2 regions of the Exiguobacterium sp. ZWU0009 genome follow, and region 2 is predicted to be linked to the other one. Evidence: a T-box and tRNA genes for the amino acid it is inferred to sense, from the RefSeq annotation. Region 2 holds a T-box; the other holds one or more tRNA genes.

Region 1 (16,355 bases), 770 kb from region 2:
AGTGCTTGAATCGTCATAAAACATTCATCTCACTTTCATAGAGTCTGTTTTAACGATTCCCTTACAGTAAGGATTCAAACGAACCTTAGGAACGGACCTGTTGTAAAAAGCGATGAAATGTCTGTGCGAATGCACGACAAGCGGCCTGTTTCTCCGGGGTATTCGGATCAAACTCGATCTTCAAGCCATCCGTGACGATGGTCGCCCTAGCTTCTTTTAATGCGTCTTCGATCAAATCAACGGCTGCGCAGTACTTCGGATAATCAAGATCCCCCGAGCCAAAAGCAGCAGCCGGCATCCCGTTTAAGGATTGTTCCCGGAGCTCCTCAACGAAATCTTCTGCTTCATATGGTAAATCACCGTCACCCCATGTATATGAGCCGAGTAATAAACCATCAAAACGTGATAGATCCTCCCCGACGAATTGATCCAATTCTGTGATCGTCACGTTGACATCGTGTTGCTCGAGCTCACGTTGAATGATCGAGACGATATCTTCCGTATTACCGGACATGCTGACGAATCCAATCGCGATATGCATGCATCTTCCTCCTTTCGGTGTACTTCTCTACTTTAATTGATAATGATTATCAATGTCAAAGAGCATATAAAAAAGCACCTTCCGAAGAAGATGCTTTTTTATATATTAGTCTTGTAGTTCGGCCCATTCCTCAATGGAACGAATGACCGGTTCGAGTTGACGCCCTTTGTCGGTCAAACTGTATTGAATCTTAATCGGACGATCGGGAATGACAGTCCGGATGACGATGCCTTCCGCTTCGAGCTCCTTCATACGTTCCGTGAGCATACGACCTGATAATTCGGGAATGGCATCTTGAATCTCATTGAAACGACATGTCTTCGTCAACAAGTGACGTAAAATCAGACCTGTCCATTTCTTACCTAAGATTTCAAATGCATGTTCGACTTTGGGACAAAGAGCCGGTTGGATTGCGACTTCTTCCATCAGCACTCATCCTTTCTATAGTTGTAGTATACCCGCTTCTGCTAAAAAAATCGAATCATTTTACTTAATGTAACAAAAAGAACTAAAACAAATCTATTTACTTTTAGTAAGTGATAAGATATAGTCTGTTTATTGAGTTACTTAAAGTAACTAAAAAACATTAGGTAAAAGGAGAAGAGAGAAATGATGGATACAGGACTTTTAATTATTCGTTTAATCATCGGCTTAACGTTCGCTGCACACGGGACACAAAAATTATTTGGTTGGTTCGGTGGACACGGAATCGCTGGAACAGGCGGTTGGTTCGAATCAATCGGCATGAAACCAGGGAAGGCACTCGCGATTACGGCAGGTCTTGCTGAATTGATCGGCGGCTTATTGTTCGCAGGAGGCGTATTCCTCTGGATTGCCGCGCTCCTCATCATCGGATCAATGCTTGTCGCGATCGTTAAAGTACACGGTGCGAATGGTTACTGGGTGACGCAGAACGGGTACGAATACAACATGGCATTGATCGTCATCGCCCTTGGTGTAGCGATGATCGGTGCTGGAGATTATTCACTCGCTGCACTCATCGGGTGAAGAAAAAGGTGGGTCATTCATGAAGTTCGAGGCATCAACGCTTAGTGCAAAAGATAATTACAAATTACTGATCGGAAGCATCATTCCGCGTCCGATTGCTTTCGTGACGACGCAAGGAGAAGACGGGACGGTCAACGCCGCACCATTTTCGTTCTTTACGGTCGCATCAAGCAGTCCACCACAACTGGTGATTGCCGTACAACGGACGGATCAGGGTCAGAAGGATACGGCACGCAACATCCTTGCGAAACAAAGTTATGTCATCCATATCGTCAGCGAAGAAATCGTCGAGGCTGTGAATGAAACAGCTGCGCCACTTGCGTATGGTGAAAGTGAGCTCGAACGGACGGATTTAACACTTGTCGATAGCGACGCGATTGATGTACCCGGAATCGCGGAAGCGAAAATCCGGTTCGAGATGCGCTTGACGCAACACGTTGAGCTGGAAGGTGCCGATCTTTTGATCGGAGAAGTACTGCGTTACCACGTTGCGGATGAACTCGTCGAGTCGTTCCGGATTGATGCGGCAGGTTTGAAGGCTGTCGCTCGTTTAGCGGGGAATGATTATGCGACGATAGGGAAGACGTTTACGATTGCCCGACCTACCAAATGATACAGGCGTGAATGTTTGATTCATTATACGATCCATATTAACGACGAACGTTTCGACTCAAACAAAAAGGAGTGGAGAGACTGGACTAGCTACCGGAATCTCCACTCTATTTTTCATGTTGTTCATCTGATTAATCGATCGGACTTCAAGGTTGTGGATCAATTTCGTTTGAAGAGGCTTCAAGACCATGACGTTTACTGTACTGATAGCCATCGAGCAAATAAAAGACGATCGCGAGTGCCCAAATGCCGACACAGCTGATTAAGAAAGCGGTGAGCGGGAAGACACTACCGTAATACGATAAGATCAACGGGTCATTGAGTTCGACGAATAGCTGTGTCGTCAGGAGCGTACAGCATAATCCCGAAAGTAAACTGACGAAAAGACCACTCCATGTTTGGATGACGAGACCGATCATACAAGAAATCAGGAGGAACAAAGGAAGCGCAGCATTAAAAGCATCCGGTCGGATGAAGGTCGACACGTAGTCCGCATACATCGGTACGAAATAAAGAATGCCGGATAGCAGTCCTTGAATCAAGTTGATGAAAAAGCTTTTCGTCCGCATCAGTGTTGGTTCTCCCATCGTTCCATCAATTCGAGTAGATCGACATCAATCTGATCACGTTCTGCTGAAAGAGCCGTTGCTTTCGGAATATCGTTGAAGACTTCTGGTTCACAAAGCAACTGTTCAATTTCTGCCGAACGCTGTTCGAGCCGCTCGATGTCTTGTTCGAGCTGTTCGATTTGCTGACGACGCTTGCGTTCTTCTTTCTGTGCTTCCTTGTCGATTGTCTTCGACGCCGTGACTTTTGCGGCTTTTGCTTCCTCCGCTTCAAGACGCGCAATCTCTTCTTGCTCCGCCTTCTTCTCCGTGTAGTACGAATAATCACCGAGGTATTCCGTCACGCCCGCTTCACTCATCTCAATAACGCGTGTCGCGATCCGGTCGATGAAGTAACGGTCGTGAGAGACAAATAACAGCGTTCCTTCGTAGTCGACGAGGGCGTTTTCGAGGACCATCTTCGAATCCAAATCCAAGTGGTTCGTCGGCTCATCGAGGACGAGGACATTCGTCTTCCGGAGTTTCAGTTTTGCGAGTGCGAGACGTCCGCGTTCGCCACCGGATAACTCATGGACGATCTTGAAGACATCGTCACCGCTAAACAAGAATTGCCCGAGGACAGAACGGACTTCTTGTTCACGCATTAGTGGCCATTCGTTCCAAATCTCATCGATGACACGGTTCCGGTCATTGAGTTCCGCCTGCTCTTGATCGTAATATCCGATCGAGACGCCGGTACCGAACCGGAAATCACCGAATAGGGGGCGTAAGCGACCGACGAGAACTTTCAAGAGCGTCGACTTTCCGATTCCGTTTGGTCCGACGAGTGCCAGTGATTCGCCGCGTTGCAAGCGGAACGTGATGTCTTTTGAGACAGCTTCTTCGTAACCGATCGCCAGTTGATTGACTTGAAGAACATCGTTCCCGCTCTGTTTTTCAATTGGGAAGGACAGGACCGTGCTACGTTCATCCCCATCTGGTCGGTCGAGTCGGTCGACCTTCTCGAGCCGTTTCCGGACACTTTGGGCACGTTTTGTCGTCGTCGCCCGGGCGATGTTGCGTTGAATGAAGTCCTGCATCTTTGCGATTTCTTCTTGTTGCTGTTCGAACTGTTTCATTTCTTGATCGTACAAGGCCGCTTTTTGTTCCAAGTACTTCGTGTAGTTCCCGGTGAACTTACGACAGACATTGCGCGACAGCTCATAGACGACATTGACGACTTGGTCGAGGAAGTACCGGTCGTGTGAGACGATCAGGACGGCGCCACGATAACCGCCGAGGTAACTTTCGAGCCAAGCGAGTGTATCGATATCAAGGTGGTTGGTCGGCTCATCAAGAATGAGGAGCTCTGGTGCTTGCAGAAGCATCTTCGCTAAGGCGAGTCGTGTTCGTTGACCACCGGATAATGTCTGAATCCGGCGCGAGTAATCATCCGGATAAAAGCGCATGCCGTGCAAAACGGAGCGGATATTCGCTTCGAACTGATAACCACCGGCTTCTGAGAAGTCGTGTTGCGCTTGATCGTACGTCTTCAAGAGACGATCGTAAGCGACCGGGTCGTTCAAGATATGCTCCATGCCCATTTCGATTTCCATCCGGCGCAGTGTCCGTTCTTGTTCCTGGAGATGTTCGAAGACGGTCAGCATCTCGTTCCAGATCGTCTCATTCGATTCGAGACCACTGTCTTGTGCGAGATAACCGATTTTGACATCCTTGCCTTTCATGATGTCACCCGAGTCATGACTGAGTTCACCAGCGATGATTTTGAGCAAGGTCGATTTACCGGCACCGTTTCGTCCGACGAGCGCAATCCGATCTCGCTCTTGTACTTCCAGTTTGATATTTTCTAAAATCGGCTCGACGCCGAATGATTTCGAGAGTTGATTGACTTGTAAGAGTATCATTTCCATCCATCCTTCCACCCTTTAGTCTATCACGAACAAAAGCGCGAGGTCCTGCGGAATATATTATTTGTGACTCTATGTGAAGTGGTTTACAATCAAGGAGAGTAGAAAGCTTTTTGCAAAGATTTGGGTGCCACGATGGATGTGGCCGAAGGGGGAACTGCAGGATGAATGGACCAGACACAAAAATTCCACAAGCGACAGCAAAACGGTTGCCGCTATATTATCGCTTCATCCAAAGTTTATACAATTCAGGCAAGCTCCGCGTCTCTTCTGCTGAGTTAAGCGAGGCGGTGAAGGTTGATTCAGCAACGATTCGTCGCGATTTTTCCTACTTTGGGGCATTAGGGAAGAAGGGGTATGGATATAACGTTCAACATCTCTTAACGTTTTTCCGCAAAACCTTGAATCAAGATGAGGTGACGAATGTTGCCTTAATCGGGGTCGGTCATCTCGGAACAGCGTTTGCAAATTATAACTTTTTAAAGAATAATAGTACTCGGATAGTCGTTGCGTTTGATGCGGACGAAGAGAAGGTCGGAACAACAACGCATGACGTTCCAATCTATCATGTTTCGGACATGAAAGAACAAATCGAAGCGAATCAGGTCGATGTTGCCATCTTGACGGTTCCATCCCAGTTCGCGCAGTCAGTAGCGGATGAGTTAGTCGAGTATGGTGTGACAGGCATCCTGAACTTTACGCCAGCGCGGTTGAACGTGCCGGCGAGCGTCCGGGTCCATCACATCGATTTATCGATCGAGTTGCAGTCGTTAGTTTATTTCATGAAGCATTATTCGCAATCAGCTGAAGGAGTGAAATCATAATGGAAAACCTTATTCCGCTCACACTAGGTATCGGACCTGCAAGCATCGGATTGATCGCGGTCGTCGCGTTGATCATCTTCGGACCGAAGAAGTTACCAGAATTCGGACGTGCTGCTGGTCAGACATTGAAAGAGTTCAAGAATGCCACGAACGGCATCATGGACGACGATAAAAAGGACGAACCGAAAGAGAAGTGATTGAATCATGACGGTTGATCAAGAGCAAAGCATGACGTCGCACCTTGACGAACTCCGAAAGCGGATCGTCTGGTCGCTTATCATCGTCGTCGTCCTGTTCGCTGTCGCATTTCCGCTCGTCCGACCGCTCGTCCGCTTCTTGCAAGCAGACTTAAAAGAGCTCGGTATCGGTTTGAATGCCTTCAACGTCGCCGATCCTTTAATGTTGTATTTGAATCTTGCGTTCATTATTGCGCTGATTTTAGCGTCACCGTTCTGGATGTATCAACTCTGGGCATTCGTCCGACCAGGACTTTATGACAAGGAGCAAAAAGCGACATTGACGTATATTCCGGTCATCTTCTTTCTGTTTTTGGCTGGAGTAGCCTTCTCGTATTTCTGGTTGCTTCCCTTCTTGCTTGAAGTCTCAACGGATCTCGGGAAAGAGCTCGGAATCGAACAAGTCATCGGAGTGGAGAACTACTTCAGTTTCTTAATCCGATTGACGATGCCGTTCGGTCTTCTTTTCCAATTGCCGGTCGTGACGATGTTCCTGACACGTCTGGGTCTCGTGACGCCATATTTCATGCGAAAGAATCGGAAATATGCGTACTTTGCGCTGTTCGTCGTTGCGGCATTGATCGCACCGCCGGACGTGACGTCACACTTGATGATCTCGGTTCCATTGTTCGTTCTCTATGAGATCAGCATCTTGATTTCTGCGCGAACGTACAAAAAGGTCTTGATCCTCGAGCAACAGGCAGAGCTTGAACGACAGGCGGATTTGATGCGTGAATTGAATAAATGAATCGTGAATTCCTTCCGACGATTTTTGGAAGGAATTCTTTTTTATGAAAGCGTTATTTTTATATTGATAAAGCAGTTAGTGATACGTATACTAAAGATAATTCATGGGGGCTTAGCTCAGCTGGGAGAGCGTTTGGCTGGCAGCCAAAAGGTCGTCGGTTCGATCCCGATAGTCTCCACCAATACCAAACATCTAACTCCTCGAGGCTTCGAGGAGTTTTTATTTTACTCCCAGTTAAATTCCTTAAAAATATAAAATGTCATGTAAAACAAATAAATTAAAAAAATAGGCAAATATAAATTGTTTATTTCCATTAAATTCATTAAACTAAATATACAGAATTTTCGTTTAACTGTTTTATCAGTAGTACTACTATGGTTTTACAGAAAAGGGGAAAACGAACGCATGAAGAAGAAGATTGCACTTATGGCAGCCGTCTTAATGACGTCTTCCAATCTAGTCAGTGCGCAAGGTGCACTGTCGTCGCAAGACAAAGCAACGGGTCAAAAACCGCAAGCGCTCTCGCTGAAGAAATCGGGGCAAGAGAAGAACTACAAACAATCGGATAAAGTTCGTGTCGTCATCGAGATGGAAGAGAAGCCGGCGATTCAAATCGCACAAGCTCAAAACAAGCGGTATAGCACATTGAGCAATGCCGAAAAAGAGTCGATTAAAGATCGCCTCGTCAACGTCCAAAAATCAGTCAAGTCAGCTATCGCTAAAAAGGCGATTCCCGTTACATATAAGGAGAGCTTCACGACCGTCATCAACGGATTCAGTGGTGAAGTCAAGTTCGGCGATATCGAAGACATAAAACAACTCAACGGCGTCAAGAGCGTACATATCGCCCATGAATACGCGCGTCCGGAAGTTGCTAAAGGTGCCAAGCCAGACATGCTGTACAGCAAGGACATGGTCAATGCGAAGGAAACATGGCAGGACTATGGTTTTAAAGGGGAAGGAACAATCGTTGCCGTCATCGATACAGGGATCGATCCATCGCATAAGGACATGGTCTTGAGCCCAGAGACGAAGATCGATTTGACTTCTTCGAAAGTCGATAGTGCGAAAGAAACAAAAGGCTTAAAAGGAAAGTACTTCACGGAAAAAGTACCGTACGGCTATAACTATGCCGATCACGATAGCGAAATCCGTGATTTAGGTGCGGGCGCATCGATGCACGGGATGCACGTCGCGGGTACGGTCGGAGCAAACGGGGATGAAGCAAACGGCGGCATCAAAGGGGTCGCACCGGAAACACAGCTCCTCGCGATGAAAGTCTTCGGAAATGATCCAGGAATGCCATCGACATTCAGCGATATCTACATTAAAGCAATCGATGATGCGATTGCACTTGGAGCCGATGTCATTAACATGAGTCTCGGTTCGACGGCATCGTTCGTCAATGCAGATGATCCAGAACAACGAGCAATCGTCAACGCGATGAACAACGGAATCTTGTGTGCGATTTCTGCGGGGAACTCGGCATTCGCAGGTCATGGTGCAGGTAACCCGTACACAGCGAACCCGGATATCGGTGTCGTCGGTGCACCAGGTTTAACAAGCCAAGCGCTCCAAGTCGCATCACTCGAAAATACGAAATTGACACTTGAAGGCATGGCACTGACGATCGACGGTCAGGATGCTGGTTATTTGGCATACCAAAAACAAGATTCACCGAATCCGATTGCTGTCTTCGATAAAGAGAAGAAGGATGTCGTGTATGTCGGTGACGGTCAAGCTTCGAACTACGAAGGCAAAGATGTCAAAGGGAAAGTCGTTTTCGTCGTTCGGACGGGTGATTTTAACTATGGCATGATTCAAGCAGAAGCTCAAAAACAAGGCGCAGCAGGTGTCATCGTCCGTGGTAAAGTCGATCACGGGGATTACGTCAGCATGGCGCTCAATAACCCAACGATTCCACTCGTCACACTCAGCATCGAAGACGGAAACAACCTCGAAGCAAAAGCAAAAGAAGGCAAAGCAATCGCTGTCACGTTCGACGGAAAAGCAGTCTCAGCCGATAACCCGGTCGCAGGACAAATGTCTGACTTCACGTCATGGGGTGTCACACCAAGTCTTGACTTCAAGCCAGAAATCACGGCACCAGGTGGAAAAATCTACTCGACGCTCAACGATAACGAGTATGGCGTCATGAGTGGGACATCGATGGCGGCACCACACGTCGCTGGTGGAACGGCACTCGTCATGCAACGGATCGCGAAGGACTTCAAAGTCGACGGTGCGACACGCGTCAAACTCGCGAAGAACATCTTGATGAACACGTCGCGTCCACAACTCGATCAAGGAAAATACAATGCGCAGCTAAAAACAGGCAACTTCTACTCCCCACGTCGTGAGGGAGCTGGACTGATGGATCTTCGTGCTGCCATGAAGACGCCAGTCGTCGTCACAGAGACGAAGTCGGGTGAAGGTAAGGCATCCTTGAAGGAAGTCGGCGAGAAGTTCACGTTCACACTTGATTTGAAAAACTACAGCAGTGAAAAAGTGACGTATAAGTTAGCCGGAACGGTTCAATCGGATCTCGGCGCAGAAGGATCGAACTTCCTCGAAGCAAACGGAATCTTTAAAAAGGGAACGATCGGTACGGTGGACGCGAACAAGGGCACATATCCGATCTCATTCGCAGTTGGCTCGAAGAAAGCAAGCTCGGTCTCGATTAATCCGAAGAGTTCAACGAAAGTCAGTGTATCGGTCGATCTAAAGGATACAACGGACTGGGCAAACGAACTTCCGCTCGAACAAGTCTTTGAGAACGGCTACTTCGTCGAAGGATTCGTCCGTTTGATCGATACGAAGAGTAAGAATCCAGAATTGACGGTTCCTTACGTTGGCTTCAAAGGGAAATGGGATCAAGCTCCGATTCTAGACGCACCATTGTACGATGAAGACAACACGTTCTATGGTTTGACAGGTCTAGCGACAGAAGTGAAGGATAACTTCGAATTCCTCGGCGCAAACGCTGCTGGCGATGTCGTCGCGAACAAAGTATCGTTCTCACCAAACAACGATGGTAGCGCAGATGAAGCATTCCCGATCATCTCGTTCCTCCGTAATGCGAAAAAAGTCGAGTACTCGATTCTTGACCGTAACAAAGCAACGCTTCAGAAGCTCGATACGCAAACGGACGTCGTCAAGAACTACTACGATAGCGGTTCAGAGGACGGATACACACCAGTCACAAGCGCTGCTTGGGACGGAACGATCAACGGGAAACCGGTCAAGGATGGTCTTTACTACTACAAAGTCAAATCCGTGATCGATTATCCGAATGCAAAATGGCAGTCGAATCTCTTCCCAGTCTATATCGATACGAAAAAACCAGCTGCAACTGTGAAGTGGGATGCGTCGAAATCAACGCTCTCGTGGACAGCAGGTGACCAAGGAACAGGTGTCGCGTCATACGATATCCTCGTCAATGGTAAGAGTGTCTTGAAGCAACCACTTGCTGCAACAGAAAAAGCGTACACGTTGACGGATCTTCCAGAGCGCGCGAAGATTGCCTTCGTCGTGAAGGATTATGCAGGAAACAGTGTGAAAAAAGACGTCAACACGACAGGTGTTGATAAAGCGGTACCGAACGTTCAAATCGATACACCAGTCGCACTTGGTCTTGCGACATCAAAAGTCATCAACATCGCGGGTCATGTCTCTGATGAATCAGGCATCAAATCATTCAAGATCAACGGAAAATCCGTTAAATTACGTTTCGATGCAGCCCAACAGAACTATGCGTTCAGCCATGACGTGACGTACACGACGGATGGCGTCAAGTCATTCAAAGTTGAAGCATACGATGGTAAAGGGAACCGTGTTGCGTTCAGTCGTCAAGTCATCATCGACACAGAATTACCGACGATTCGCGTCACTGCGCCAAAAACCGTTTCAAGCAAAACAAAAACAGCCGAGATGAAGATCGTTCTTCGCGATAACTACAGCGAATTACGCTTCGACTTCAATGGTAGCGCGGAATACCGCCGGACGTTTAAAGAGCCGTACGAGATGAAAGCCTTCAAAAAGACGATCACGAAAAAAGTGACGCTCAAGAAGGGGAAAAACATGTACAACTTGAAACTGAAGGATCTCGGTGGACACGTTGTTACGAAAACAGTCGTCATCACGAAAAAATAAGTAACTATAGACTAAAGTCAGGTGGGTATCCGTCTGGCTTTTCTTGCGTGCCGAAGCGCCTTGAAGGGTTTATGAGACGAGAAGAGGGGGAAATTTAAGAACAGAAACAAGTCAGAGGGGGAACAACCATGAATCCGTTCACGACCTTAATCGCCTTCATCGTAGGGTGTCTCGTCTTATATCTTGGTATCCGTGACAAAAACGGCTGGCTGATCGGTGTCGCGATGATACCGCTCGCGATCGTTGCCTATAGCGTCATCTATCTGATCATCCAGGTCAGTGCGTAGTCTTCATGGAAGATGTCTTACCCTAAGCGGTAGGACATCTTTTTTTTTGAAATTCGTAATACAGATGAAACCGATCCAGTAAAATGTAAGTATATAACAGTATAGAGAGGTGGATGATCATGGAACACGTACATACACAAACGGATGCCTTAGCGGCGCTATACGAAGAGATGCACCAAAAGACGAAGACCGGCATGTGGGTCATGCTTGCGGCATTCTTAGCGCTCAGTAACACACTCGAGAAACCAATCTACGCGATGATCGTCCCGTTATTGTATTTTGGCTACGACATGTTCGTACAACGCAAGCGGTTCGCGCTTGTTGCGGAATACACATCAAGGGATTCAGCAAGACGCCTTTATCAGGTGCATGTGTTGATCGGTATCTTACAATACGGAGCGCTTGCTGGTCTGATCGTCTGGGCAGCCGATCGCCCGAATACATCTTTCTTGATCGGTCTCGTCATCGTCGTCATTCCGTTCTACTGGATCTGCCGAAAAACGTTAGAGTTCGTCTCACGAAAGATTGATCCAACGTATATCACGGAAAAAGAAATTCACAAAGCCCGCTAAAGGAGAAGGTACTATGCAAACGGCTCGTGAAGAACGTCTACAAAAACTTGCGCTCGCGTACCGGGATGTCGAGTGGCTCGGCACACGCTGGTACTGGAACGTGCTTCTATTCATAACAGTTGGTATCTTGATCGAGTGGACCGATATTTCCTTGTTGATTTTGACGATTCCAGCCCTTTTTCTCGGCTCCGATTTTCGCTACCAACTAAAAAAACGAAAAATTTTAGACGGCTATATCTCAAAAGCTCAGATCCGTCGACAATTTTTACTACGCATCGGTAGTCACGTCCTGCTGTACGCGATCTTGACGATCGTCATCACCCAGACGATCGAGGGACCGTTCTGGCAGATGCTTGTGGCAATTTTTGCGATTTTAACACCACTCTATTTCATCAGTGAATGGATCATCCGACGCGACGGGGCGCGTGACCCGGATTATATCAGTGACGTTGAGGTAGCCCGCTTCGTCAGACAGAAAGGAACATCGAAATGGAACACCTATTCGAGCGACAAGCACGTCTAAATTTAATGAAACGTCCAGTGCATGTCGTTGCTTATTTCTTTTTGATCCCTGTATTGATTTTTGCGGTATTTGCTTGGTTTGTTTCGGCAATTACATCCGCCTTTCTTCCAATCATGCTCTTTTGTCTTTGCGCGACGGCAGTCGCTCGAGAAATCGTCCGGTTACGGCTCATGAAGTCGTATTTAACACCGACTATCTATCAACAAACTGTCCAAAAAGTAGCTCGTCTGACAATCATCGGTTATGTTGTGGCGGGGCTGATTTACTTTGTTATGCAGTCGATTCCAAGTGCCTCTGGTTATTTATTTGGCATCTTCCTCTTTTGGGTTGGTGGAGTCAGTCTTGGTGTCACTCGACTGAACCGGTTAGCCAAACAAATCGATCCGGCGTACGTGACGATGGGTGAAATCGAACGTGCGTGGTGGAAACGTTAAAGCAAAAAGTCCGCATTAATCAGCGAAAGAAGCTGTTTGATGCGGACTTTTTGATTATTTTTTTAACAAGAGATAGATGAAGTATGGTGCTCCAATCAAGGCGACGACAATCCCAGCCGGTACACCGTCTGGTCCAGCGATGTTGCGTCCAATCGTATCAGCGAACGCGAGCAACCAGCCGCCGAGTAAGAGGGCAATCGGTAGGAAGAATTGATGCCGTGGTCCAACGAGCGCGCGGGCGATATGCGGCGCCATCAGACCGATGAAGGAAATCCCGCCGGTGACGGAGACGGCAGCAGCGGCGAGCGCAACGGCTGTCAACAAGAGTTGGATCCGTTCCTTTTCAATCGCGACGCCGACACCGATTGCGACTGGTTCATTCAAGGCAAGCAGATTGAGCTTATTCGCTTTATAGAACGTCAGCGGAATCAAGACGAGTAACCACGGCAAGAGCGAGTAGACAAAGATCCAGTCCGTCCCCCAGATGTTACCGGCGAGCCACTTGGCGATGAAGTCGACCTTTTCACGACGCGTCGATGAAATCAGGATGACCATGATTCCAGAGAGCGCCATCGAGAAGCCGACACCCGTCAAAATCAAGCGAATCGGTTGGAGTCCTTGCACACGGTCGTACGAGAACAGGTAGATCGCTGTCGCGGTGACGAGTGCACCGAGGAAAGCAGCGATCGGTAACAGATAAATGAACGATCCGACATCGGTCGGGAAGTACAGGAAGAACAAGGCGACGGCGACGCCAGCTCCTGTGTTGATACCGATGATACCAGGGTCAGCGAGTTCATTGCGTGTGATCCCTTGTAAGATGGCGCCGGATAGGGCGAGCGCCATTCCTGCCATGACGGTGATGAGCAGTCGGGGCAAGCGGAGCGAATAGAGGACGAATTCCTCTTTGAACGATCCGTTTCCAAGTAACGTCGGCAATAGACGATCATACGACAGGGAAGCAGGTCCAATACCGATGCTGACGACGAGTGTTGCGATCAATAGTGCCAGCAACGTCCAAAACGTCAGTTGCTGGCGACGGCGTAAACGAGATTCCATCATGAGAAAGCACGCCCTCCTTTCCGAACGATTAAGAGGAAGAATGGTAGCCCGAGCATCGAGACGATTGCGATGACCGGAGTCTCATATGGTGCGTACAATGTCCGTCCGATCGTATCGGCAAGCAACATGAACGTCGCACCAAAGATCGCGGTCATCGGCAGGATGAACCGATAGTCCGTCCCGACGATCGCGCGGACGATATGCGGAATCATCAGCCCGATGAACGCCATGTTGCCGACGAGGGCAACAGCAGCACCGGCAAGCAGGATGACGACGACGTAGAGGACCGCCTTGATCCGCTGGATGTTCTGTCCGAGTCCGAGCGCGACTTCTTCTGAAAGACTGAGAATCGTCAATTGCCGCGAGAAAATGAACGCAATCACGATACCGATCGCGATGACCGGCGCGATGACCTGCAGTTGTCCCCAGGTCGACCCGACGAGTCCCCCAGACGTCCATTGTGAGACATCTTGGGCAATCTTGAAGTAGATTCCGATTCCTTCTGCAATCGCGTATAGAAAAGCTGAGATCGCGGAACCGGCAAGGACGATCCGGAGCGGTGAGAAGCCGCCTTTTTTCGAAGCCCCGATTCCAAAGACAAGTGCTGCTCCGAGTGCTGCTCCGACGAAACACGCGATCATGATCCCGAAGTAGTCAATTTTCGGGAACAGGACGATGACGAGCGCAAGTGCCGCATTCGCACCCGCCGTTAGACCGAGTAGACCAGGATCGGCGAGGGGATTGCGTGTCATTGCTTGCATGATGGCGCCAGAGACCCCGAGTGCCGCTCCGACGAGGATTGCTGCCAGTTCCCGTGGCAAGCGGATTTCCTGGACGATTTTTGCTTTTTCATTCAACGGTCCGAACGTCAAAGCGTTCCAGACTTCGCGCATCGTCGTATCGGCGGCACCGAACGTCATTGCGATCCAGAACATCCCGAAAAAGAGGACGAGACCGAGTGTGATTTTAATGCCGAACGGAATTCGACCAGCTGACATGAATGTCGCCTCCATTTCTGATTCAGTGAGTGAGACACAAAAAAAGGGGAGGAATCCCGCAGGTTCCCTCCCTTATTCATTATGCGCCAAGGAAACTTTTCTTGAAGAACTCGAGTTGACGTTCGAGTGTGAGCGGATCGTTGAAGTAGAATTCCTTCGAATCGACTTCGAAGACACGATCGTTTTTGACGGCTGGAATGTTCTTGAACGTATCCGTTTTCGTGAATGAGTTGTCCGCTTCCGCACTCTTACTGAAGACGAGGTAGTCGCCTGCGTATTCAGGAAGGACTTCTGGTGACAATGCATAGTATCCGTCTTTTAATGCCATCTTCGTGACTTTATCCGGCATTTTCAATTTCATTTCCTGGTAGAGAATCTCTGTTCCACGACCCCAGTTATCGCCGAAGACGTAGAGTTGTTTATCGAAGCTTTCGATGACAGAAACAGTAGCATCTTCACCGATTTTTGCTTTGATGTCTTTACCGGCAGCAGCAGCGCGTGTTTTGAAGTCTTTGACCCAGTCGCGTGCTTCTTGCTCTTTGTTGAGCAATTTACCGATTTCGATATGTTGCGTCAAGTAGTCGACTTTTCCGTATGTGTACGTGACCGTCGGAGCAATCTTTTTAATTTTATCGAGGTTTTTCGTTGTTGAGTAGCCGATGATCAAATCGGGTTCGAGTTCGATGATTTTTTCAACGTTCTCTTCCGATACTTCCGTGACATCTTTGAGTTTGTCGAACTTCGGATTCGCTTTTGACCACGAATCGACACCAACGACAGGAACGTCGAGTGCCATGACGTTACCAGCGAACCCAGCGAGGACGACGACACGTTTTGGATTAGCCGGAACTTTGACGTCGCCATTCTCCGATTTATACGTGATCGTCTCGTTTTTCGACCCAGATGCTGCATCGTCCTTCTTCTCTGTATTGCCACACGCTGCGATGACGAGCGTGAGAATGAGTAAAACCGGTAAAAGTAGTTTCTTCATGATTTAATCTCCCTTAATTAAGTTGTAGGTGATACACATCGGCTTGTTCGTACGCGGATCGCGTCCGATTTCAGCATCGATATGGAATACTTCTTGTAAGACGTTTTTTGCGATGACTTCCTCACACGTCCCGGCTTTGACGACTTCGCCGTTTTTCATGGCGATGATATAGTCGGCGAACCGTGCCGCTTGATTCAAATCATGCAGGACCATGACGATCGTCCGTCCTTCGGTCCGGTTGAGATGCTCGAGCAGTTCGAGCACCTCGAGTTGGTGGGCGAGATCAAGATAAGTCGTCGGTTCATCGAGGAAGATGATATCCGTCTCTTGGGCGAGTGCCATTGCAATCCAGACCCGTTGACGTTGACCACCCGACAGCGCATCGACCGGACGGTGTTTGAATGCCATCGTATCCGTTGCTTCGAGTGCCCAATCGATGATCTCGTAATCGTGTTTCGTCAAGCGTCCGAATCCTTTTTGGTACGGGAAACGACCGTATGAGACGAGCTCTGCGACCGTCAGACCACTTGCGCTCTCTGGAGTTTGTGGCAGAATAGCCATTTTCCGGGCAAGTAGCTTCGTGCTTTCCTTGGCGATATCGAGACCATCGAGCAATGCACGTCCTGATTGATGAGGAATGATCCGTGTCATCGCTTTCAATAAAGTCGATTTGCCACATCCGTTCGCCCCAATGATTGTCGTGATTTGTCGATCGGGAATTTGGACGGACAAGTCTTTGACGATGGGACGATCACCGTAGCCGATATTGATTTCTTCTGTTGCTAGACGTACCATACGCGACGACTCCTTCGTTGTTCTCTCCGTTTTCAATGATAATGATTATCACTATCGTCTCATTAACCATACCAGTCCTATAAAAACGCTGTCAACATT
Region 2 (16,355 bases):
TATGATGAAAGCAGCGAATGAAAAAGAGAGAAAGAAGGTGGAGTGATGGAGCACCCCCATCAAGTCGTCGGGCGCGTCAAACGTGTGCTCTTTTCTTCTGAAGAAGAAGCACACTCCATTGTATTGGTCGCCGTCAAAGAAAAAAACTTTGAACTGAAAGAAACCGAGCTCGTCATCACGGGTACAGGGGTCGGAATCGAACTCGGAGGAACGTATCAAGCATTTGGTCGTCTCGTTGATCATCCTCGCTTCGGAAAACAACTGAAGGCGGAGCTGATTCGTCGATCGGTTCCGATGACAAAACAGGCAACGATCCGCTTCTTGACGAATGGTTCGTTCACCGGCATTGGTCCGAAGACAGCGAAAAATATCGTCGATGCTCTCGGAGAAGAGGCAGTGGACCTCATTTTGAAGGATGAGCGAGTACTGAATCAGGTGCCTGGGTTAAAACAAAAACAAGCGGATATCATATTGAGTCGACTCGCTACGTTATACGGTGTCGATCAGTTGATGCTATTCTTAGCGCCATTTGATGTCACACCAAAACTAGCGGCGAAAATCTATGCTGCTTACGAAGGGGACGCCATGGCGCGAATTCGAGAGAATCCGTATTCCTTGATGTATGAAGTGAACGGGATTGGTTTTAAGACAGCCGATCATATCGCCTCACATCTCGGACTTGTCGGATTACATCCGGAACGTGTCGCTGCTTCGATCATGCATATATTAGAACAAGAAGCAGGAGAGGGACATGCCTTTGCGACGGTCGACTCACTATTACAACGGGCACCCCGGTTGCTTGGTGAAGACCCAGGAGAACGGCTGGAACAAGCGATTGAACTGTTGCTCGCTGAAGATAAGGTCAAGCTTGAAGAAGGTTGTTTGTATTTACCGACGATCTTTTATGCGGAAGTTCGAGCGGCGAAAGAACTGGCTCGCGTCATGGCGAACGGTGCCGAACAGGAAGTCGATGTCGCGACGATTCTTGAAGCGATTGGGCACCTCGAAGAACAGTTTGGCATGGAATATGCCGCACAGCAGCGGGAAGCGATCGAGTTAGCGGTTAAAGCACCATTGATGGTTCTGACCGGTGGACCAGGGACCGGTAAGACGACCGTCATCAAGGGAATTTTACATGCCTTGCAAGAAATTCATGATTGGCCACTTGAGAAAAGTCGCGTCAAGACGGGAGATGTCTATCCGTATGTCCTTGTTGCACCGACCGGACGCGCCGCTAAACGTTTGTCGGAAGCAACGGACGTTCCAGCGATGACGATTCATCGTCTGTTGAAGTATGACGGAACGAACTTCCAACTGAATGAAGATCAGCCGATCACGGGAAAAGTACTGATCATCGATGAGTCATCAATGATTGATATCTACTTGTTATCGAGTCTGCTCCGTGCTGTTCCGAACGGTATGAAAATTTTGTTCGTCGGTGACCGCGATCAGTTGCCATCCGTAGGTCCTGGGCAGGTACTGGCAGACTTGATGGACACGGAAGGGATTCCCGTCGTTCGTCTGAACGTCGTCCATCGCCAAGCGGAAGATTCTTCGATTTTACGGCTTGCCCATGATTTGAAGAACCGGACGACGTCTGCTGATTTGTTGGCACCACTTGCGGATCGTCGCTTCTATACCGCGTCTCCGCAAGAGACGTTACGCGGTATTTCAGCTTTCGCAGAAAAAGCACTTGCGAAAGGCTATTCGAAATTCGATGTTCAGATTCTTGCACCGACTTACCGTGGTCAAGTCGGAATCGACGAATTAAATGTCGCCTTGCAACGCGTCTACAACCCGGAAGAACCAAAGAAACGAGAAGTTAAACAAGGCACGCGGATTTACCGGACCGGAGATAAGATTCTCCAGCTCGTCAACAATGCAGAAGAAAACGTTTATAACGGAGATATCGGAGAAATCGTCAACATCTTCTTCGCTAAAGAGAATGTCGACAAGGTGGATAAGATCATCGCCCGCTTCGACCAGACGGAAGTCGAGTATAACCGAAGTGACTGGGATCAATTCACGCATGCCTATGCGATCACGATCCATAAGGCGCAAGGGTCCGAGTTTCCAATCGTCTTGATGCCGGTCTATTTTACGGGGGCGTTCAAGCATTCCCGAAATTTGATTTATACGGCGGTTACCCGTGCGAAGTCGAGTTTATTATTGTTCGGCGACCCACGAGCATTCCATAAAGCGTCGCAAGAAGAGGAACCCCGGCGCCGTACACGATTGATTGAACGACTCGGTGGTGTGACAAAGACTTGACGGATGCTGTGCGATAGGTAATAATCACGATAGATGAATGGACGTAACACGTTGATGGAAGATAAGTAAAAGGAAAACTCGAGTCCAGAGAGAAGTGAGTCTGCTGCAATCACTTTCTCGAGTCCCTTTGAAGCTCCTTCCGGAGTCGGGTGTAAACACCTGCGGGTCATCCCCGTTATCAGATGTTCGAGGTAGGCAATGGATTGCTTACGAACGAGGGTGGTACCACGGAAGCGATGCTTTCGTCCCTTTTCAGGGATGAAGACATCGCTTTTTTGCGTCCAAATAAAACCAATGGGGGTAACTGTTCATGAAAGCTCTAAAACCATTAACGGGTGCACAAATCCGTCAGATGTATCTTGATTTCTTCCAAAGCAAAGGACATGCGATCGAACCGAGTGCTTCACTCGTACCGGTCGAAGATCCATCGCTCTTGTGGATCAACTCGGGTGTTGCAACACTCAAGAAATATTTCGATGGTCGTGTCATTCCTGATAATCCACGGATTGTCAACGCACAAAAATCAATCCGGACGAACGATATCGAAAACGTTGGGAAAACAGCGCGTCACCACACATTCTTCGAGATGCTCGGAAACTTCTCCGTCGGTGATTACTTCCGTGAAGATGCAATCAAATGGGGCTGGGAGCTCTTGACGAGTGATGACTGGTACGGTCTTGATCCGGAACGTCTTTCGGTCACGATTCACCCGGAAGATGACGCAGCGCGTCAAATCTGGCTTGAACTCGGCGTGCCGGCTGAGCGGATCATTCCACTTGAAGATAACTTCTGGGAAATCGGTGAAGGTCCATCTGGTCCGAACACGGAAATCTTCTTCGATCGTGGTCCAGCTTTCGGAGACGATCCGAACGATTCAGAACTCTACCCAGGTGGCGAAAACGAACGCTATCTCGAGATCTGGAATATCGTCTTCAGTCAATACAACCACGATGGACACGGCAACTATACGGAACTTCCGCGTAAAAACATCGATACAGGGATGGGACTTGAACGGATGGCGTGTGTCATGCAGGACGTGCCGACGAACTTCGATACGGATCTGTTCATGCCGATCATTCATAAGACAGAAGAAATCAGCGGTAAAATCTACCGTGATGATTCGAAACTTGATGTAGCATTCAAAGTCATCGCAGACCACATCCGTACCGTATCATTCGCAATCGGTGATGGTGCGCTTCCTTCGAATGAAGGACGTGGATATGTCCTTCGTCGTTTACTACGCCGTGCGGTGCGTTATGCGAAGATGCTTGGAATCGAGCGTCCGTTCATGTATGAACTCGTCGATACGGTCGGGAACGTCATGGTCGACTTCTACCCACAAGTTCCGGAAAAAGCGGACTTCATCAAACGCGTCATCAAAAACGAAGAAGAACGTTTCCATGAGACACTTCATGACGGTCTTGCAATCTTGAACACAGTCGCTCAGACGTCTAAGGCGAACGGTGAGCATGTCATCAGCGGCGAAGATGCGTTCCGTCTGTATGACACATATGGTTTCCCACTTGAGTTGACAGTCGAGTATGCAGAAGATCATCAGATGTCTGTCGATGAAGAAGGCTTCAAATTAGCAATGGATGCGCAACGTCAGCGTGCACGTGCGGCACGTGAAGAGAGTGGTTCGATGCAACAGCAATCGGAAGTCCTCTCGACGCTAAAAGATAAAAGTACGTTCGTCGGCTATACCGACCTTAAGGCGGATGCAAAAATCATCGCTTTAGTGCATGATGGAGAACGAGTCACAGAAGTCGCTGCTGGTGAAGAAGCACAAGTCATTCTCGACATCACGCCGTTCTACGCTGAAAGCGGTGGTGAAGTCGCAGATACAGGAACAATCGAAGGCAAAGACTTCGTTCTTGATGTTAAAGATGTTCAAAAAGCACCAAACGGTCAAAACTTGCATACGGTCATCGTTCGTACAGGGATCGCAACGGAAGCGGCAGATGTCGTTGCAACGGTCGAAGCAGCAGAACGTAAAGCCGTCACGAAAAACCATACGGCAACACACTTGCTTCATAAAGCATTGAAAGATACGCTCGGAACACACGTTAACCAAGCGGGATCACTCGTTTCTCCAGAACGTCTTCGCTTCGATTTCTCACACTTCGGTGCAGTGACACAAGAAGAGTTGACGAAGATTGAACAAGACGTCAACCAAGCAATCTGGGCATCGCTACCGGTCGATATCGAAGAGATGAACATCGCTGATGCAAAAGCAAAAGGCGCGATGGCATTGTTCGGTGAGAAGTACGGTGAAACGGTCCGCGTCGTCTCAGCAGGCACATACTCGATCGAGTTGTGTGGCGGAATCCACGTCGGAAACACAGCCGAAATCGGCTTGTTCAAGATTGTTTCGGAGTCTGGTATCGGTGCAGGTACCCGCCGAATCGAAGCGGTAACGGGTGCAGGTGCGTATCGTGTCATGAACCAACACTTAGAGACACTCGAACAAGCAGCAGCTGTTCTGAAGACGAAGACGACAGAAGTTCCTGTACGCATTGAAGCACTGCAACAACAGCTTCGTGAGACGGAACGAGCAAACGAATCGTTGCAAGCAAAACTTGCGAACATTGAAGCTGCTTCACTGAAAGACGATGTAGAAGAAATCAACGGCGTACGCGTGCTTGCGAAACGCGTTGACGTCTCAGATATGGATGCTCTTCGCGGTATGATGGATGAGTTGAAGAGCTCGCTCGGATCAGCGATCATCGTACTCGGTAGTGCGCAAGGTGAGAAAGTCAACCTCGTCGCAAGCGTCGCAAAAGATTTAATCGACCAAGGCTATCATGCTGGTAAATTGATCAAGGAAGTCGCAACACGCTGCGGTGGTGGCGGTGGCGGTCGCCCTGACATGGCTCAAGCTGGTGGAAAAGATGCGTCGAAATTAGAAGAAGCACTCGCGTACGCTTCACAATACGTGCAATCACTGGCATAATAGAAACGTAGTGTATATGAAAGAGGTGATGAACGTGAGTCAGATGGATCAAACGATGAAATTCAACTTTCCGGAAGACGATAACAAAGCAGCGACACGTGATGTGTTGTTGACGGTCTATCATGCTTTAGAAGAAAAAGGATATCATCCGATCAACCAAATCGTCGGCTATCTCCTTTCAGGAGATCCTGCTTACATTCCTCGTCATAATGACGCACGTAATTTAATTCGTAAGATTGAACGCGACGAATTGCTCGAAGAACTCGTGAAATCTTATTTGGCGGAGAGTGGAAATTCAAAATGAAACGTGCAATGGGACTAGATGTCGGTTCGAAGACGATCGGAGTAGCGGTCAGTGACTTGATGGGCTGGACGGCGCAAGGTGTCGAGACGGTCAAGTGGACGGAACCGGATTACCCGGAAGCCTTCAAACGGCTCGATGTCATCATGAAGACATACAATGTCGAAATCCTAGTCATTGGTCTTCCGAAAAACATGAACGGTTCCATCGGTCCCCGCGCAGAAGCAAGTGAAGCTTTTGCGAAGGAAATCGAACAGCATACCGGGCTTGAAGTCGTCTTCATGGATGAACGGTTGACGACGATGCAAGCAGAACGGATGCTGATCGATGCCGATGTCAGTCGTAAAAAGCGTAAACAAGTCATCGATAAGATGGCTGCCGTCATGATCCTGCAATCGTACTTGGATCGGACGAACCGATGAAGGGGGAGAAACCGATGGCTGAAGAAAAACGTCAGTATCTCTTTCCGGATGAAGAGGGCGGCGAACATCTTTTCGAAGAATGGTACCGTTACTCGAGTGAACGTACAGGAAAAACCTATCTGTTTCTTGAAATGATCGGTAACCCTGACGAAGGAGCAGATGATCTGATCATCTGTGAGATCGATGAATATGGAGAAGGCGAAGATGATTTTGAATTGAGCCTGATCGATGAAAATGATGAGCAAACTTGGGATGAACTCGAGCTTGCGTTAAAGGAGCGGATCACTGATGCAACAGAATGAACCAACACGTTACGTAATTCCGGACGGCGAAGGAAATGATTTCGAATTCGTAGAACGTCTGCGTTATGAAAGCCCACGTTCGAGCAAGACATACATCTTCCTCGAGCCAATCGGAGCAGACTATGACGAAGCAGAAGAAGTCGATATCTTCGTTTACGAACTCGACGAATACGGTGATGGAGATAACGACTTCAACCTCGTACCAATCGATGAAGACGATACAGCGACTTGGGATGAAATCGAAGAAGTCTTTAACACGCTCGAAGACCAGTTAGACTAACCCGACTCATGACAGGTGACGTCGTAAGAGACTTTCTCTTACGATGTCACCTTGTTTTAAGAGAAGAAGGAGGAACCGATGGAGAACGAATGGAAGCAAAATGCTGAAATCGAAAAAAGGCGACGCCGGACATCACGCCGGATTACGCTAATCATCCTTTCTGTATTGTTGACGATTTTTCTAGTTACCAGTGCGGTCATCTATGTCTTTTTGAAAAATGCGCTTGAACCAGTCGATGAAACAGCGACGAAATCCGTCAAAGTCGAAATTCCTTTAGGAGCAGGGACGAGTTCGATTGCTTCTTTACTAAAGGAAAAAGACTTGATTGCAAACGAGACGATTTTCCGTTACTACGTCCGTTACAAGAATGAATCGTCATTCCAAGCGGGTACGTATACACTGTCACAAGCCATGTCCCCGGATGAAATCATTAATGAATTAAAGACGGGAACGGTCATGAAGGCAGCGGATGTGAAAATCACGTTACCTGAAGGCATCACGATGGATCGTCAAATCGCTTTGATCGCGAAAGCAACGAACTTCAAGGAAGAGACGGTCCGTAAAGAATTGACGGATGCGACATTCATCGACAGCATGATTGAAAAATATCCGATGTTGACGGATGAAGTGAAGAAGAATGGTGTCTTGTATGCACTTGAAGGATATCTCTTCCCAGCAACGTATGAGTTTGATAAAGGAAAAAGCATTGATCAAATCGTCGAGACGATGCTCGATGAAACAGAAAAAGTCTACGATGAGAATGCGGATGCCATTCAAAAATCAGGCATGACCTTCCATGAAGTACTCAGTCTCGGTTCCATGGTCGAGCGTGAAGCGGCGACAGCAGATGATCGTCGTGAAATCGCTGGTGTCTTCAAAAATCGATTGGATGACGGCATGAAGTTACAGTCGGATCCAACGGTTTGGTATGGCACAGGTGAAAACACGGCTTTAACGACACTGAAGGATCTCGAGAATAATTCGAAGTACAATACGTATAAGTACGAAGGAATTCCGATTGGTCCGATTTCGACGGTCAGTAAAGATTCGGTACTTGCCGTGTTAAATCCGAATAAAACAAAATATGTCTATTTCTTTGCTCGTCCACCAAGTGATAAACATCCACGCGGACAGATTCTATACGAAGAGACATATGAAGAACATCAACGAAACGTCGTTAAGTATAAGCCGGAATGGGTGGAATACGAAGCGAGTAAAGAGCAATGAGCAACGGGTTGGGTTGAAGCGGGAAGTTCGCTTCAAGTCAACCTGTTTATGCGGAAGAGGGAGTGAATGGCGTGAATGATTTCACGACCTATGTCGAATCAATGATTCATCCTCGAGATGCTCTGTTAGAAGAAATGGAGCGTTATGCGGAAGAAAATCATATACCAATCATCGAACTGACAGGTTCCGAGGTCTTGTTATCGCTCCTGCGATTACAACAACCGAAGCGCATTCTAGAAGTCGGAACCGCAATCGGATATAGTGCGATTCGGATGGCGCGTGCGCTACCGGATGCGCGTATTACGACGATTGAACGAAATGCGAAGCGGTATGAAGAAGCAAAAACCTTCATCGCCCGGTCAGATGTGGCGGACCGGATTGACATCATTTTTGGTGATGCAGTAGAATTAGCCGAAACGCTTGAAGACCAGTTCGATGCGGTCTTCATTGATGCAGCTAAAGGACAGTATAAAAAATTCTTTGCAGGATATGGGCGACTCATTCCTGAGGGCGGCGTGCTTTATACGGATAATCTCTTCTTACACGGAGATGTCCTCGAGTCCGATCCGAAGACATTCGATCGAAGAAGACGTCGACTCGTGCGTCTCGTCAAGGAATTCACGGTCTGGATGATGGAACAAGAACAATACGATACGACGATTTTTCCGCTCGGTGACGGTGTATCCGTCAGTCGGAAAAAGTCGAAATGATGGAGGAACGAATGACATGCAAAAACCGGTAGTAATTGGCGTAGCGGGCGGAACGGGTTCAGGGAAGACGACGGTGGCACGTTCACTCGTCGATGCGTTCCCAAGTGAATCAATCGTCATGATTGAACAGGACGCGTATTATAAAGATCAAAGTGATTTATCAATGGAGGAGCGGTATCAGACAAACTATGATCACCCGTTTGCTTTTGATAATGGTCTGTTGATTGAGCACATTCAGTCGCTCCGTGAAAACATTGCCGTTGAAAAACCGGTATATGACTATGTCGCCCACACGCGGGCACAAGAAACGATTCGTCTCGAACCACGCGATGTCATCATCGTAGAAGGAATTTTAGCGCTTGAAGACGAACGGTTACGGGAACTAATGGATATCAAGGTGTTCGTCGATACGGATGCGGACGTTCGCATTCTTCGTCGGATGCAACGTGATATCAACGAACGTGGACGCTCGATCGACTCAGTCGTTGAGCAGTATACGAACGTCGTTCGTCCGATGCATCTTCAGTTCTGTGAACCAACAAAACGATATGCGGACATCATCGTACCGGAAGGCGGCGAGAATCATGTCGCGATCGATTTACTCGTGACGAAGATTCGAGCGATTCTTGATTATCGTTCAGCACTCGATCAAAGAGGATATTGATTCCAAAAAAGATGTGAATATACTATACTAGTGGAATAAAAAGGAGCGTGACAAAAATGGCAGAAAAGCAATACTACATGACGCTTGAAGGTAAAGCGAACATTGAAAATGAATTGAATGAATTGAAGTCAGTCCGCCGGAAAGAAGTCGTCGAGAACATCAAGATCGCCCGTTCGTTCGGTGACCTTTCAGAGAACGCAGAATACGATTCAGCAAAAGAAGAACAAGCGATGGTCGAAGGCCGGATTGCTCAACTTGAAGAGATGCTTCGTAATGTTGCGATCATCTCGGAAGAAGAGAAGGATATCTCGGTCGTCGGTATCGGAACGACAGTCACTTTCTTGAGTGTCGAAGATAACGAAGAAGATACGTACACAATTGTTGGTAGTGCCGAAGCAGATCCGTTCACAGGTAAAATCTCGAACGAATCACCAATCGCGAAAAGTTTAATGGGGCACCAAGTCGGAGATCAAGTCTCTGTACCAGCACCAGGCGGCGAATACGCAGTAAAAATTACATCGATCAAATAAAGAACACAGGAGCCGGAGCAATCCGGCTTTCTGTTTGATGGAGGAATGAAGTATGCCAATCGCAATCATCGGCGCAATGGAAGAGGAAGTCAACTTATTGCGTAATGAGTTATCAGAACGTAAAGATACAGTCATCGCAAACTATCATTTTTATGAAGGGCTTTTAAATAGCGTTCCTGTCGTCATCTTGAAGTCAGGAATCGGGAAAGTGAACGCTGCGATCGGAACGACATTATTGCTGGATCATTACAAACCAAGTGCTGTCATCAATACGGGCTCAGCAGGTGGATTCAAGGAAGGCTTAACGGTCGGGGATGTCGTCGTCTCAACAGAAGTACGTCACCACGACGTCGATGTGACGGCATTTGGATACGAATATGGACAGGTACCTGGAATGCCAGCTGCCTATCAAGCAGATCCGAAGCTTGTTGCAACAGCAGAAGCCGTCATCGAGCGGATGGATGCGATTCGCGTCGTTCATGGATTGATTGCGACAGGCGATTCGTTCATCCACGATTCAGAGCGCTCTGCTCAAATCAAGGCGCACTTCCCAGAAGTCGCAGCCGTCGAAATGGAAGCAGCACCAATCGCACAAGTCTGTCATCAGTTCGGTGTCCCGTTCGTCGTAACGCGGTCGATTTCAGATAGCGCCAATGAAGAAGCGTCACTCTCGTTTGATGAATTCCTCGAGATTGCGTCAATCAATTCCGCTAAAATGGTCATGGAAGTCGTACGGACGTTAGCAGAATGAGGTATGAGGAAGGGCACGGGAGACCATGCACTTCCTTTTTTCTTTGACAAAAGCAAATTAACGCTTTATATTAGTACCAGATACTAATAACAAAAGGGGATGCCTTATGAAGATCGGGATTGTAGGATTAGGAACGTCTTTGCCGTCACGGCGCGTGACGAATGATGAATTAGCAACGACGCTCGATACGAGCGATGAATGGATTCGGACACGGACAGGAATCGGGGCACGACGGATTGCAGCCGATGATGTGGATGTCACTGACTTAGCGACAGAAGCTGCTCAGAAAGCGCTTGATGATGCTGGATTGACAGTAGAGGACATCGGGTTGATCGTCGTCGGAACGGCAACAGGACGCGCGTTTCCATCTACAGCCTGTATCGTCCAAGAGCGTCTTGGAGCACGCAGAGCGACTGCATTCGATATTAGTGCGGCATGTAGTGGCTTCATCTTTGCATTACAAACAGCTGCTAGCATGTTGACGACAGTTGAAGGAAAACATGCGCTCGTCATCGGTGCTGAAAAAATGTCGAGTATCGTCGACTGGTCAGACCGGTCAACTGCCATCTTATTTGGAGATGGTGCAGGGGCAGTCGTCATCGGACCAACTGAGCAAGCGGGTCTTAATGCCTTCGAGCTTGGAACAGATGGACGCGGAGCACATTTATTATTTAAGGACATTGATGGACCAATCGAGATGAACGGTCGGGAAGTCTTTAAGTTCGCGGTTCGTAAATTACCGGAAATCGTTGAGAAAGTCATTCAAAAAGCGGATAGTACGCTCGAAGAGATCGATATCTTGATTCCGCATCAAGCAAACCTACGCATCATTGATGCAGCGTGCGAACGACTGCATATTCCGCAAGAAAAGGTCATCGTCACGATCGATGAGCATGCGAATACATCTGCTGCATCAATCCCACTCGCACTTGAGGAAGCGCGTCAACAAGGACGCCTGACACCTGGTACGAAACTCGTACTTGCTGGATTTGGTGCCGGATTGACTTGGGGAGCAGCATACATTACTTGGACTAAAGGAGAGAACACATAAGATGATGAGAAAACGCGTTGTAGTCACAGGAATCGGAGCACTGACACCGATCGGGAACGATGCCAATACATTCTGGGAAGCACTAAAAGAAGGAACAAACGGGATTCGTCCGATGGAGCGTCTCGATATCGATGAGTATCCAACGAAGGTCACTGGCGAATTACAAAACTTCGATGTAACAGAATTCATCGAGGCGAAAGAAGCACGTAAGATGGACCGCTTCGTTCATTACTCACTTGTCGCAAGCATGGAAGCTGTCCAAGATTCTGGAATCGACATTAAAGAAATCGCAGAACGTGCTGGGGTTTGGATTGGATCAGGAATCGGTGGCGTTGAGACAATTGAGAAACAAGCGAAGATCTACTTCGAACGTGGACACCGTCGTGTCAGCCCGTTCTTCATTCCGATGATGATTCCAAACATGGCAAGCGGTCAGGTATCGATCTATACCGGAGCCAAGGGACCGAATAACTGTTCCGTCACTGCATGTGCTTCAGGAACGAATGCCATTGGAGAAGCCCTTCGTGTCATCGAACGGGGCGATGCAGATGTCATGATCGCTGGTGGAGCGGAAGCACCAATCACGAACTTATCATTTGCTGGTTTTTGTGCCAACAAAGCGATGTCAACGAATCACGATCCTGAGACAGCAAGCCGTCCGTTTGACGAAGGACGTGATGGATTCGTCATGGGAGAAGGGGCAGGCATCTTGATTCTTGAAGAGTACGAGCATGCGGTAGCGCGTGGTGCAAAAATCTATGCCGAAGTCAGTGGATATGGATTAACAGCTGACGCCTACCACATCACAGCTCCAGATCCAGATGGAGACGGTGGAGCACGTGCGATGGCAATGGCAATCCAAGATGCAGGTATCGCACCAGAAGCAGTCGGATACATCAATGCACACGGAACGAGCACACCGATGAACGACATTCTTGAAACAAAAGCAATCCATAGTGTCTTCGGTGAACAGGCAAAACAACTCGTCGTCAACTCGACGAAATCGATGATTGGTCACTTGCTTGGTGGCGCTGGTGGCGTCGAGGCGATTGCAACAATCAAATCGTTACAAGAACAAACCGTTCACCCAACGATTCATCTCAAACAGCCGAGTGAAGGTTGTGATCTTGATTACGTGACGGAAGGTGCACGGAGCGTAAAATTGAATTATGCCCTGAGCAACTCGCTCGGGTTCGGTGGACACAACGCATCACTCGTCTTCAAACGTTACGAAGCTTAAGCTTAAGCGATTCCCTTAGAAAAACGAGGGGGTCGCTTTTTTGCTGATTTTCTGATTCAATAGAGAAATGCGTGTTTGACGCAGAAAGGAGTCGTTTATGACTAATATCACAAGAAAAACATCAATCATGATACTGATCATATGTTTATTGATTGGTCTCAGTGGTACGCTCATATACCGTCTATCATCATCTCAAAAGACGAAAACAGATCAGGAGACACAAGCAGTGAAGGTTGAATTAATTGAATCATCACTCCCGAAGACATCCGATATTGCGTTAGCAACGGATAGCCGTTCTCAGACACTGTTAGCACAACTGTATGAAGGATTATATGTTTTTACTTCTGGGACATCCGTCCGTAGAGGATTAGCACAGGATATGTCAGTCTCAAAGGATCGTCTGACGTATACGATTCAACTCAAACAAACAAAAAATGCGAAGGGTCAGCCGATTACAGCGCAAGACTTTGTCGATAGTTTCCGACGTGTCGCAGCCAATAAAACAAATTCTCCCTATGGTTTTTTATTTGAAGTGTTTGAAAATGGACGTGCCGTCAATGACGGAAAAATGAAGCCAGAACGTCTAGGTGTAAAGGCCAAAGGACGTGACCAACTTGTCATCACGCTGAATCAGCCGGTTTCGAATCTAAAAGAATTACTCGCGATGTCCGTCTTTTATCCACAACCGGAATCTAAGAAGTGGCAAGACCTCACGGGTAATGGTGCGTTTACACTAGAACAGATGTCGAAAAACGGATATACGCTTAAGAAAAACAACCAGTATCATCAACAAAATGTTGTCACAGTCGAAGAAGTGAAAAGTCGCATCATCTCTGATCATCAGACGCAATGGAGTACGTATGAGAACAGTAAAGCAGCGATTCTTCCGTTACAAGAGAGTGTCGAGACACAAGAAGATCAAGTCTCTCGACCAACCTATCAAAAAAAGCGGAGCGGTGTCTTTTATATCGCATTTAATCAAAAAAATGAAGCCTTCCGCGAAAAGACACTCCGAAAACGAATTGCTTACGCCTTGATGGAAAAAGAGTCCGTTCAACTTCCTTTAGGATATGCAGGCATTCCGACTAATCGGTTCGTCGTCACAGATACGAACGTATTGATGACGGAACCGGTACAAGTAAAAAAAGAACAAGTTAAACAACAGAAGAAACAGCGAATCGAGATGCTTAACTTCGAAGACCCACAGGCGAAGCGTATCGGGCAACAACTCGAGACGTATCTTGAGAGACAGTTGCCTGATATTGATATTGTTCTTAAACCCGTTGCGATTGAAGAGAAGATCGATAAAGAACAGTCGGCGCAGTATGCGATGACGTTAACAGGATGGATGCCGGATTATCCAGGTCCACTTGCATATTTGAATCAGTTCGTCTCGGGTAATCCGTTGAATTCCGTAAACTATCAATCAGACACGTACGATCAAATGATCGAAAAAGCACGGCAGGTACGAGATATGAAGAAAAAACAGGCGTTATATCATCAAGCTGAAAGACAGTTAATCAATCAAGATGCCGTCATCGTTCCTTTGTATCAGACGACAGAGAAATTATATGTTTCTGATACAATTCAAGGAATCGAAGTACCGATTTATGGACCGGAATACCTACTTCGCGCAATGAAAATTCTAAAATAATTACTGAGCTGGGACCATTTTTTCGTGAGGTCCCAGTCTTTTTTGAAAAAATATTTAGAAAAATCGGATAAAAGGTTTGCAAAATTATCAGAACATTGTAAACTATTTGTAACGAAGGGTTTGATTCGAATATAGTAATTCTTTTTTTTTCGGTCAAAAACCTGACAGTATCACTTTTTAGAAACCTAGGGGGGTCATCGTAACATGAAGAAGAAAAGTTTTGCTTTAGCTACTTCAGTAGCTCTCGTATCAAGTGCGTTCCTCGCAGCTTGTTCGACAACGGATTCAGGCGACAAATCGGGCGACACAGGTTCAGACAAAAAGTCTAGTGATCAAACACTTAACTTGATCGAAGGTTCGGATATCCCGACACTTAACCCGACGACTTCAACAGACTCGGTTTCATTCAACGTGTTGAACAACACGATGGAAGGTCTTTACCGTCTAGATGACAAACAGCAACCAACACCAGGTATCGCTGAGAGTCATGAAGTATCAGAAGACAAAAAGACGTACACGTTCAAATTACGTGATGCGAAATGGTCTGACGGTACTCCAATCACAGCTAAAGACTTCGAATATGCATGGAAAGAAGTTCTTAATCCAGAGAACGCTTCACAGTATGCATACGTCTTCTACAACATCGAAGGTGCAGAAGAGTACAACACGAAAAAAGGCGAGCGTGATGCTGTCGGCGTCAAAGCGATCGACGACAAAACGTTCGAAGTTAAGTTAAAAGCACCTGCAGACTACTTCCTCGGACTTACTGGATTCGGACCATTCATGCCGAAATCAGAAGAACTCTCGAAGAAAATCGGAAAAGACTTCGGTTCGACTGCAGACAAAGCGCTCTATAACGGACCATTTAAATTAACAGAGTGGACACGTGAGCAAGGCTGGAAAATGGTCAAAAACGATAACTACTGGGATAAAGATGCCGTTAAACTTAAAACGATCAACGTTAAGGTCGTTAAAGAAGTTGCAACTGGTGTTAACCTTTACGAAAAAGGTGACATCGATCGCACAGGTTTAACATCTGAGTTCGTTGCCCAGTTCAAAGATAATAAAGAATTCAAAACAAAAGGTGAATCAACAATCTTCTACCTCTACCTCAACACGAAGGTAAAAGCGCTTGATAACGAAAAAATCCGTCGCGCAATCGACATGGGTTACGATAAAAAAGGGATCACGGATGTTATCCTCGCAAACGGATCACTTCCAGCGAACTATCTCGTACCAAAAGATTTCGCGAAAGATGCTGACGGGAAAGACTTCCGTGATAAGTATCCAGCATTCAACGAATACAATGCAGACGAAGCGAAAAAACTCTGGGAAGAGGGCTTAAAGGAAATCGGTCAAAAATCGGTTGATCTTGAACTCTTGAACTACGATAGCGACGATTCGAAAAAAATCGGTGAGTTCTTGAAAGGTGAACTTGAGAAAAACCTTCCAGGTATGAAGGTCACAATCAAACAACAACCATTCAAAAACAAACTTGATCTTGAAAACAAAGGGGACTTCCAATTCTCGCTCGCGGGCTGGGGACCTGACTACCAAGATCCGATGACGTTCCTCGATCTCTTCTTGACAGACGGACCATATAACCGTGGTAAGTGGTCAAATGAAGAGTATGATAAACTCATCAAAGATGCTCAAACACAAACAGATGCAACGAAACGTTGGTCTGAATTGCAAGAAGCTGAGAAAATCCTTCTCGACTCTGCAGCGATCTCACCTGTTTATCAGCGTGGACGTGCATTCCTCGTCAAACCATACGTTAAAGGAGTCGTCGAGCATAACTTCGGCGCAGACTTCTCGTACAAATGGGCTTCAATCGAAGGAAAATAAGCAATATAAAAACTGCTTCCGAAATAAATCGGAAGCAGTTTTTTTGTTTGGAAATATCAAAAAAGACCGGAGCATTCCGATCTCTTTTGCGTAGAACTTATTTTTTTACTTTAGCACGCTTCCGTTGTAAGCCCATTGCCTTCTCGATTTT

The links. A T-box is a leader RNA that pairs with one kind of tRNA and senses whether it is charged. The one in region 2 lies ahead of alaS (alanine--tRNA ligase), so its partner is inferred to be a tRNA-Ala.
Region 1: it encodes a tRNA-Ala, which carries the amino acid that the T-box ahead of alaS (alanine--tRNA ligase) is inferred to sense. The anticodon was not compared.

The regions. Positions count from the first base shown of each region.
Region 1 is NZ_CP018057.1:2,976,230-2,992,584, reverse strand. Features, by position in the region: gene L985_RS15430 (haloacid dehalogenase type II) at 1-17, opposite strand, end outside; gene L985_RS15425 (flavodoxin) at 86-541, opposite strand; gene L985_RS15420 (winged helix-turn-helix transcriptional regulator) at 647-967, opposite strand; gene L985_RS15415 (DoxX family protein) at 1,151-1,549, shown strand; gene L985_RS15410 (flavin reductase family protein) at 1,569-2,162, shown strand; gene L985_RS15405 (hypothetical protein) at 2,308-2,730, opposite strand; gene L985_RS15400 (ATP-binding cassette domain-containing protein) at 2,730-4,631, opposite strand; gene L985_RS15395 (redox-sensing transcriptional repressor Rex) at 4,799-5,458, shown strand; gene L985_RS15390 (twin-arginine translocase TatA/TatE family subunit) at 5,458-5,655, shown strand; gene tatC (twin-arginine translocase subunit TatC) at 5,663-6,442, shown strand; tRNA gene L985_RS15380 (tRNA-Ala) at 6,548-6,623, shown strand; gene L985_RS15375 (S8 family serine peptidase) at 6,848-10,594, shown strand; gene L985_RS17075 (hypothetical protein) at 10,723-10,881, shown strand; gene L985_RS15370 (hypothetical protein) at 11,001-11,453, shown strand; gene L985_RS15365 (hypothetical protein) at 11,467-11,976, shown strand; gene L985_RS15360 (hypothetical protein) at 11,943-12,410, shown strand; gene L985_RS15355 (FecCD family ABC transporter permease) at 12,465-13,469, opposite strand; gene L985_RS15350 (FecCD family ABC transporter permease) at 13,469-14,470, opposite strand; gene L985_RS15345 (iron-hydroxamate ABC transporter substrate-binding protein) at 14,550-15,461, opposite strand; gene L985_RS15340 (ABC transporter ATP-binding protein) at 15,465-16,256, opposite strand.
Region 2 is NZ_CP018057.1:2,210,732-2,227,086, reverse strand. Features, by position in the region: gene recD2 (SF1B family DNA helicase RecD2) at 46-2,271, shown strand; T-box leader at 2,314-2,524, shown strand; gene alaS (alanine--tRNA ligase) at 2,582-5,224, shown strand; gene L985_RS11735 (IreB family regulatory phosphoprotein) at 5,259-5,528, shown strand; gene ruvX (Holliday junction resolvase RuvX) at 5,525-5,947, shown strand; gene L985_RS11725 (DUF1292 domain-containing protein) at 5,962-6,249, shown strand; gene L985_RS11720 (DUF1292 domain-containing protein) at 6,236-6,529, shown strand; gene mltG (endolytic transglycosylase MltG) at 6,608-7,756, shown strand; gene L985_RS11710 (O-methyltransferase) at 7,828-8,466, shown strand; gene udk (uridine kinase) at 8,483-9,130, shown strand; gene greA (transcription elongation factor GreA) at 9,187-9,660, shown strand; gene mtnN (5'-methylthioadenosine/S-adenosylhomocysteine nucleosidase) at 9,713-10,411, shown strand; gene L985_RS11690 (beta-ketoacyl-ACP synthase III) at 10,518-11,462, shown strand; gene fabF (beta-ketoacyl-ACP synthase II) at 11,464-12,702, shown strand; gene L985_RS11680 (peptide ABC transporter substrate-binding protein) at 12,830-14,356, shown strand; gene L985_RS11675 (peptide ABC transporter substrate-binding protein) at 14,561-16,204, shown strand; gene trpS (tryptophan--tRNA ligase) at 16,302-16,355, opposite strand, start outside.